One region of the Sanguibacter sp. HDW7 genome, then DNA from elsewhere that is predicted to be linked to it. Evidence: predicted binding sites of a transcription regulator. Region 1 holds the regulator's gene; the other holds the start of a gene.
The links. The regulator LexA, encoded in region 1, represses DNA repair genes until DNA is damaged. The targets are predictions, from matches to a motif close to TCGAACANNTGTTCGA.
Positions count from the first base shown of each region.

Region 2: a site for LexA is predicted at 2,608-2,623, ahead of G7063_RS11515 (HNH endonuclease signature motif containing protein). Genes of this name have one in related genera too.

Region 1 covers NZ_CP049862.1:1,363,722-1,368,230, forward strand. The annotation lists gene G7063_RS06370 (ATP-dependent DNA helicase) at 1-1,482, shown strand, start outside; gene G7063_RS06375 (L-lactate dehydrogenase) at 1,540-2,529, shown strand; gene lexA (transcriptional repressor LexA) at 2,613-3,347, opposite strand; gene G7063_RS06385 (LysM peptidoglycan-binding domain-containing protein) at 3,545-3,913, shown strand; gene nrdR (transcriptional regulator NrdR) at 3,996-4,496, shown strand.
Region 2 covers NZ_CP049862.1:2,528,733-2,533,241, reverse strand. The annotation lists gene G7063_RS11520 (FKBP-type peptidyl-prolyl cis-trans isomerase) at 1-173, shown strand, start outside; gene G7063_RS11515 (HNH endonuclease signature motif containing protein) at 354-2,522, opposite strand; gene G7063_RS11510 (LLM class flavin-dependent oxidoreductase) at 2,888-3,757, shown strand; gene G7063_RS11505 (hypothetical protein) at 3,814-4,092, shown strand; gene G7063_RS15300 (class I SAM-dependent methyltransferase) at 4,140-4,509, opposite strand, start outside.

The DNA.
Region 1 (4,509 bases):
GACCGTGACGACCTCGTGCCGGGAGTGAGCGCGCGGGCGTGGCGGCAGGTGTCCGTGACGAAGATGGAGTGCCTGGGCTCCAGGTGCCCCCTCGTCGAGCAGTGCTTCCCCGAACGGGCGCGGGCGCTCGCGCGCGAGGCTGACGTCGTCGTGACGAACCACGCGATGCTCGGCATCGCGGCCTCGGGCTCGCCGGGAGTCCTGCCCGAGCACTCGGCGCTCGTCGTCGACGAGGCGCACGAGCTCACGGACCGCATCACGAACCAGGCGACGCTCGAGCTCTCGACGCTCTCGATCGACCAGGCGGCGCGGCTCGCGCGGCGCCAGGGAATCGGGACGGCGGCGCTCGACCGTGCGGCCGCCGACCTTGGCGCGCTGCTCATGGACCTGCCCGAGGGGCGCTTCCCGCACGGCCTGCCCGAGGGCGTGAGCGCGGCCGTCGGTGCCGTGCGCGACGAGGCGCGCGAGCTCGTCACCGCGCTCAAGCCCGAGCCCAAGGCGGACGCCGACGGCGCGCTCAAGGTCGCGCAGGCCGGCATGCTCATCCTCTTCGAGACGGCCGAGCGCATGGCCGCGGACCCGTCGGGCCACGACGTCCTGTGGTGCTCGCGCGGCTCGTGGGAGGCGGGTGGTGCGACGCGCCTCCACGTCGCGCCCATGAGCGTCTCGGGCCTCGTGCGGACGTCGCTGCTCGCGGAGCGCACGGGAGTCTTCACGTCGGCGACGCTGAGCCTCGGCGGGTCCTTCGAGCACGTCGCGCGCTCGCTCGGCCTCGGCTCGGCCGGCGGCGACGGGCCCGAGGCGCGCTGGGACGGCATCGACGTCGGCACACCCTTCGACTACGCCAAGCAGGGCATCCTCTACATCGCGAAGCACCTGCCCGCGCCGGGCCGCGAACCCGCGACGGAGGCGCAGCTCGACACGATCGCGGAGCTCGTCGAGGCCGCGGGCGGTCGCACGCTCGGGCTCTTCTCGTCCCGACGCGCCGCCGAGACCGTCGCGGCCGCGATGCGCGAGCGGCTCGACGTTCCCGTGCTGTGCCAGGGCGACGACGTCCTGCCGACGCTCGTCAAGCAGTTCGCCGAGGACGAGGCGACGTGCCTCTTCGGAACGCTCTCTCTGTGGCAGGGCGTCGACGTGCCTGGGCGCTCGTGCAGCCTCGTCCTCATCGACCGCATCCCCTTCCCGCGGCCCGACGACCCCGTGCGCTCCGCGCGGACCGAGGCAGTCGCCGCAGCGGGTGGCAACGGCTTCATGTCGGTGTCGGCGACGCACGCGGCGCTCCTGCTCGCGCAGGGCGCAGGTCGCCTCGTGAGGACCTCGACGGACCGCGGCGTCGTCGCGGTGCTCGACTCACGCCTCGCGACCGCGCGCTACGGCAGCTTCCTCACGCGCTCGATGCCCCCGCTGTGGCCGACGACCGACCGCGCGACGGTCCTCGGCGCCCTGAGACGGCTCACCGAGGGCGAGCCCGCTCGCTAGGCTGGACCAGGACCTGCGGGCCGCTCGCGCGACCCGCTGCTCAACCCTGGAGGAACGATGCCGAACATCACGCCGCACCCCGACGAGCACACGGCGCTGCGCACGACCAAGCTGGCCGTCGTGGGAGCAGGAGCCGTCGGCTCGACGCTCGCCTACGCGGCGCTCATGCGCGGCGCGGCGCGCACGGTCGCGCTCATGGACATCAACGCCGCCAAGGTCGAGGCGGAGGTGCTCGACCTCTCGCACGGCGTGCAGTTCGTGCCAGAGGCCCAGGTCATCGGCTCGGCCGACGTCGAGGTCTGCGCGGACGCCGACGTCGTCGTCGTCACGGCGGGCGCGAAGCAGAGGCCGGGGCAGACCCGGACCGAGCTCGCGGGCGCGACGATCGACCTCATGAAGAAGATCCTCCCGGGGCTCGTCGAGGCCGCGCCGAACGCCGTCTACATCATGGTGACGAACCCGGTCGACGTCGTGACGTACGCGTCGTTGAAGATCTCGGGCCTGCCGCCGAGCCAGATGTTCGGCTCGGGCACGGTGCTCGACACCTCGCGCCTGCGCTTCCTCATCGCGCAGCACTGCGGCGTCGCGGTGCGCAACGTCCACGCCTACATCGCGGGCGAGCACGGCGACACCGAGATCCCGCTGTGGGACTCCGCGACGATCGGTGGCGTGCCGCTCCTCGAGTGGAACCGTCAGTCGGAGCACCACGGACCGCTCACGCACGACGACCGCGCGCGCATCGCAGACGAGGTCGTCAACTCGGCGTACAAGATCATCGAGGGCAAGGGCGCGACGAACTACGCGGTCGGGCTCGCGGGCACGCGCATCATCGAGGCGATCCTCACGAACGAGCACTCGGTCCTTCCGGTCTCCTCGCTCCTCACGGACTACTACGGGATCTCCGACGTGTGCCTGTCCGTCCCGTCGATCGTCGGGCGTCGCGGCGTGTACGAGCAGCTGCAGGTGCCGCTGTCGGACGCCGAGTACGACGGCCTCAAGGCGTCGGCGGACCACCTGCGTGCGGTCGCACGCGAGTTCGGATTCTGAGCACCACGGCAGCATGACGAAGGCCCCCTCCGCGGAGGGGGCCTTCGTCATGCTGCCGTGGTCGCTGTCCGGGTGCGGTCGGGCTACAGGGAGCGCAGCACCGAGACGACGCGGCCGAGGACCTGTGCGCCGTCGCCGGGGATGGGCGCGTACGCGGAGTTCTGCGGCAGCAGCCAGACGTGGCCGGACGTGCGTTTGAACGTCTTGACCGTCGCCTCGCCGTCGATCATCGCGGCGACGATCTCGCCGTTCTCGGCGACGGGCTGACGCCGGACGACGACCCAGTCGCCGTCGCAGATCGCCGCGTCGATCATCGAGTCGCCCTGGACCTTGAGCATGAAGAGCTCGCCGTCGCCGACGAGCTGGCGGGGCAGGGGGAAGACGTCCTCGACGACCTGCTCGGCGAGGATCGGGCCGCCTGCGGCGATGCGGCCGACGAGCGGGACGTACGACGGGGTGGGGCGCGAGTCGTCCTCGGCGGCGGAGTCGTGGACGATCCGCGGCCGGGCGTCCGGCTCGACCGGGGAGGGCACCGACGTGGCGACGACGCGGGCGTCGTCCGCCTGGACGATCTCGAGCGCGCGCGGGCTGTGGGGGTCGCGGCGGATATAGCCCTTGCGCTCGAGTGCCTCGAGCTGGTGCTTGACGCTCGACGGGCTCGTGAGTCCGACGGACCGACCGATCTCGCGCATCGTCGGGGGGTAGCCACGCTCGTCGAGCGACGCGCGGATGCACTCGAGCACCGCGCGCTGGCGTCCCGTGAGCGCCCGCGTCACGGGAAGGTCGGGCCCGGTGGGCCCGGAGGCGGTCTGCGTCACGTGCTGCTCCCTCGTCGACCCCCGAATGTCGGAGGCTCGTGGTCGGCTGTCCTTCGTCAGCCTAGGGGAGGACACCGGCGGGTTCAAACATCCGTTCGAGCGTGTCTCGACATCCGTGGCGGACCCTGCTAGAAATAGAACAGCAGTTCGACGAACAGGCGTTCGAGGTTCACCTCGACCGACGGAGGAGCACCGAGATGAGCACCATGAGCCTGGCGGCCTCGCCCCGCATTGCCCGTGCCGCTGCGCCGGCGCCCGAGCTTGCGCCGCTCCGGATCACGCGCCGTGGACGCATCGTCCTCGGTCTGCTCGTGTCCGCGGTCCTCGGTTCCGGAGCGCTCGTGTTCGCGAACGGGGCGACGGCCGACGCCCCTGCGGGGGCGCAGGCGGTGACGGTCCGTACGGTTGGTGCAGGGGAGTCGCTGTGGGCCATCGCCTCGTCCGTCACGGCGCCCGGGGCTGACGTGCGCGACGCGCTGCAGGAGATCGCACGGCTCAACGGCCTCACGGGTTCGAGCCTCGCGGCGGGTCAGCAGCTCGTCGTCCCTGTCGTCGACGCAGACTGAGGAGCGGCGCGCCGCCTTGCGTGGCGCGGGGCGTGGGCCTATCGTCGCGATGCCCCCCGAAGTGACATCCCCGAGGACGCACATGCACTGCCCGTTCTGCCGGAACCCCGACTCCCGCGTCGTCGACTCACGCACGTCCGACGACGGGCTCTCGATCAAGCGCCGTCGCCAGTGCCCCGAGTGCGGCCGGCGCTTCTCGACGGTCGAGACCTCGAGCCTCACGGTGGTCAAGCGCTCCGGTGCGACCGAGCCCTTCTCGCGCGACAAGGTCGTCGCGGGCGTCCGCAAGGCGTGCCAGGGCCGTCCCGTGAGCGACGACGACCTCGCGCTGCTCGCGCAGCGTGTCGAGGAGTCGATCCGAGGCTCTGGCAGCGCTGAGATCGACGCCAACGAGATCGGGCTCGCGATCCTCGGGCCGCTCCGCGAGCTCGACGTCGTCGCCTACCTCCGCTTCGCGAGCGTCTATCAGGACTTCGGCTCGCTCGAGGACTTCGAGGCCGCGATCACCCTGCTCCGCGCGGACCGCGAGGGAGCCACGCTCCCCGCGGGCCAGGACGCCGAGAGCGACGCGCCCGAGGCGTGAGGGCGGGCGTCCG
Region 2 (4,509 bases), 1.2 Mb from region 1:
TCGGCCGCGTCATCGGCGGCTGGGACCAGGGCCTCGTCGGCAAGCAGATCGGCTCGCGCGTCCTCCTGTCGATCCCGCCGCACCACGGCTACGGCTCGCGCGGCGTGCCGCAGGCCGGCATCGGTGGCGACGACATCCTCGTCTTCGTCGTCGACATCCTCGGCACCAACTGAGCCTCGGCTCGCAGCTCTTCCCCTCAGGGGCGGTCCGTCCGGGCCGCCCCTGAGGCGTTCCCGGAAGCAGTGCGACCACGACTCTCCTGGGGATAAGCGTCTCGCGGTGTTCCAGGAGGCGAGGCGTTCGCCTGTCTCGGTCCAGGACCGTCGGTCGTGCTCGGTAATGACCAGCCGCGGTCAGAACGGGACATCGGTACTTGGCGAGTCCGGCGAGGCCGGGGTCGCCGGTGAGTCCGGGGCCGCCGGGGTCGCCGGTGGGCCCGAGGCGGCAGGACGTTCTTCGGACGCGCGGTCTTCGGACACGTGTCCCTCGGACACGTGTTCTTCGGACGCCTGTCCCTCGGACGCGCGTTCCATGGACAGGTGTTCCTTGGACGTGCGTTCCTCGGATGCTCGCTTCTTGGGCGCGTCGTCGAAGGTCGGATCGAGCGAGGCGCGGGTCGTGCTTGTCCGTCCCGTGGGCGACGTCCACCGGAGCGTCGACGGAGTGAGCCGTCCACCTGGGCGCCCGTGCTGCCCGTCGCGGCCGACGCTGTCACAGTCGGCGCTCTCACAACCAACGCCGTCGCGGCCCGTGTGGCCCGGATGGCCCGGGAGGCCAGCGCTGCCAGCCCCACGAGCCTCGTCTGCTCTGAGGGCGTCGCGCAGTCTTGTGGCCCGGGCGTCATCGACAACCTGGACCGACCATGCGCCGGCGTGCTTGAGGCGGTGGTGCATGCGGCACAGGTGGGCGAGGTTCGACGCGGACGTCGCCCCTCCTTCCTCCCAGGCCTCGACGTGGTCGAGGTCGCACGCCTCGGCGCGGCGACGGCACGACGGGAACCTGCACGTCGCGTCGCGCAGCTGGGTGAAGGCGCGCAGGTGCGCGGGGACTCTGTAGGTCGAGCGGGACATGTCGAGCGGCACACCGGTGTGAGGGTCGGTGAGGATCCTCCGGAGCGAAGAGCTCTGGGCGACGAGCGCCCGGGCTGCCTCGCGGTCGATCGGTCCGGCCCCGACGATCTCGCCCACGGGAATGGGCACGAGGCGTTTGGCGCGCCGGTTGCTGTGCTGGACAGGGTCGTCCGGCGGTTCGAAGTGGTCGGCCGAACCGTCCTGCAGCGCGCCATCGCTCAACGCACCATCGTGCTGCAACGCTCCATCGTGCAACGTGCCGTCCGGGGGAGCCCCGGCTGCACGTCGGTGGGCCGTGCATGTAGCCGTCGTGGCCGCGTCGTCCGCGAGCCAGTCCACCGGGACGAGCACTGCGACAGTCGGGACGATCCCGTAGATGTCGATGTCGCACGCAGCCGATGCGGCGTGGGCGTCGTCGTCGCCGAGCGACTCGACGTAGGCGGCCTCGAGCATCCGTCTGTCGCGTTCTTGCGCCCCGCGGCCTTGTGTTTCGCTGCCCGGAGCCGCATTGCTCGCAGCAGCGTCGCCCGCCGCGCCGTGGCCCTGAACGCCTACGCTGCCGCTGCCGCTGCCGCTGCCGCTGCCGCTGCCGCTGCCGCTGCCGCTGCCGCTGCCGCTGCCGCTGCTGCCGTCGGCGCCGCTTGTGTCTGTGAGGGCAAGATCAGCGCCGTGCGTGTCGGTGCTGGGACCTGCTGAGGGGCGAGGCGTGCCGGAGCCGGTCACGAGCAGTGCCCCGTCGGCGAGCGCGTACGCCATGAAGGCGTCGGCCCGCAGCTGGGTGAGCGTGCGGGGGTCGTCGGGAGCCTGCACGGCCATCGCGGCGTCGGTGCAGCGGTTGTAGATCGCGTGCGCAGCGACGGCGGGCAGGTGCGCGGTGAGCGTCGACATGCCGTCGCGGGGCGGTGCGAGGAGCACATGCCTGCTGGCCCGCGCCCGCCGGTGCCGCACGTCGACCGACTCCGGGTGCCGCAGCTCGCGGCGACGCCGGGCGAAGACCTGGAGGCTTGCTGCTGTCACGTTGGGGGCCTTCGCGAGGATCTCGGCCTCGAGCGGTCCGCGCGCCGCGACGGGCAGTGTCGTGAGCTCCTCGAGGGCGACGCGGACGTGGCGCTCAGAGACGTGTCCGTCGAGGAGCGCCCGCCACAGTGCGGGGTGCTCCTCCGTGGCCGTCCGTGCGTCCTCCCAGGCACGTCGCACCGTCCCCTCGGGCATATGGAGCGCGGTCGCGACCTCGGCGATGCCCGATCTGTGCGCGGCCTCGACCGCGCGCGACGACGCGAGCGCGACGTCGTCGACGCGCTCGGCGTGAGCCGCCTCCTGGTCCGCGAGGACGCCGAGGTGCGAGAGAGCGCGGGCCTTCATGGCCGAGGCGGTCCGGATGGTGCGTTCGGCCTCTTCGACGACGCGCAGGACGAGGTCCTGGACCTCGCGCAGGCGGAGCCCCTCCGCCACCCAGGCCTCGTGGCCCTCGAGTGGGGGAGCGCTTCTGCGGTCACGTGCGTCGCAACCCGATTCGTCCGCCATGCGCACTATTCTATCGAACGCGAGTTCGACCGCAACCCGAGCGAGGAGTGTGCGGGGGTGGGGTCAGCCGAGGTGCGGGGTGAGTGCGTGCGTGCGCCGCGAGGCGTCGTTGACGTGCCAAGAAGGCACTGCGGCGCCGACGCGCAAGAGGGCACGGTGACCCCGACGCGCCACGAGAGCGCGGCGACCCCGACGCGCCAGGGGAGCGCGGCACCCCGACCCTTCGAGGGAGCTCAGCGTCGTTGAGGCGTCAAGGGACGTGACCACGCGGGCGCCGCGGCTACGCTCGAACCATGCGAGTCGGCTTGTGCATCCTGCCCCAGTTCCGCTGGTCCGAGGCCGCGCCCCTGTGGCGCGCCGCCGAGGACCTCGGCTTCGCCCACGCCTGGACCTACGACCACCTCGCCTGGCGCTCCCTCGCGGACGAACCCTGGTTCGCCACCGTCCCGACGCTCACGGCCGCTGCCCTCGCGACGACGACGATCCCGCTCGGCACCTTCGTCGCGACCCCGAACTACCGCCACCCGGTGACGTTCGCGAAGGACGTCCTCACGCTCGACGACATCTCCGGCGGCCGCGTGCTCCTCGGCCTCGGCGCGGGCGGTGGCGGCTTCGACGCCGCGGTGCTCGGCGACGAACCCCTCACGCCGGGGCAGAAGGTCCGACGGCTCGACGAGTTCCTCGGCCTCCTCACGACGATGCTCACGGAGCCCGTCACCGACCACAGCGGCGAGTTCTACACTGCGGTCGACGCACGCACCTACCCCGGACCGCTCGCCGGGCCGCCGCCCCTGCTCGTGGCGGGCAACGGCCCACGTGCTCTCGACGTCGTCGTCCGCCGAGGCCAGGGCTGGGTGACGACGGGCATCGAGCAGGTCGGCGACGTCGACGCCTGGTGGGCGAGCCTCGCGACGCTCTCCGCGTGCCTCGACAGCGCCCTCGTGCGCGCCGGTCGCGCCGACGCGATCGTCGACCACGAGCTCTTCCCGCGCTACCTCAACCTCGACACGTTCACGTACTCGCTCGAGTCCGTCGGCAAGTTCGACGACATGGTCGGGCGGGCCGCCGAGCTCGGTTTCACCGACGTCGTCGTGCACCGACCGCGCGCCGACGGCATCTACGCGGGCGACCCCGAGATCATCGAGCGGCTCACGCTCAGCTGAGCACGAGGGCGGGGCTGAGTACGAGGGCGCGGCCGTGCTCGCCCGCGCGGGTAGGTTTGCCCGACGAAGCGCCCGACGAAGCGCCCGACGAAGCGCCCGACGAAGCGCCCGACGAAGCGCCCGACGAAGCGCCCGACGAAGCGCCCGACGAAGCGCCCGACGAAGCGCCCGACGAAGCGCCCGACGAAGCGCCCGACGAAGCGCCCGACGACCCGCCCGACGACCCGCGCGAAGACGCGCCCGACGACGCGCTCGAAGACGCGTCCCACGACGCGCCCGACGAAGCGCCAGCGATGGCGGGCGACGATGCGCCAGCGACGGCGCGCGTGCGATGACGCGGCTGCCGTGCGCGTCGTCGTGGCTGCGGCGGGGCCTGGGCGCCTCAGCGCTTGACCGACCTCGTCACCGTGAACTTCGGTGTGCGCGAGGCCTGCTCCGTCGGGCCGACGACCCGCTCGAGCGACGGCCGGTAGCGCAGGTGCGAGTTCCACACGACCCACAGCTCGCCGCCCGGCCGCAGGACGCGCGCGGCCGCCCGGAACATCGCCTCGGCGATGTCGGTGCTGACGACCGCGCCCGCGTGGAACGGCGGGTTGCAGACGACGACGTCGACCGAGCCGTCCGGCACGGACGCCGCCGCGTCGTCACGCAAGGTCGCGACGCGGTCGCCGACGCCGTTCGCTGCGGCGGTCGCCGCGGCCGAGAGCACCGCAGCCGCGGAACGGTCCGTCGCGACGACTGACGCGCCCGGG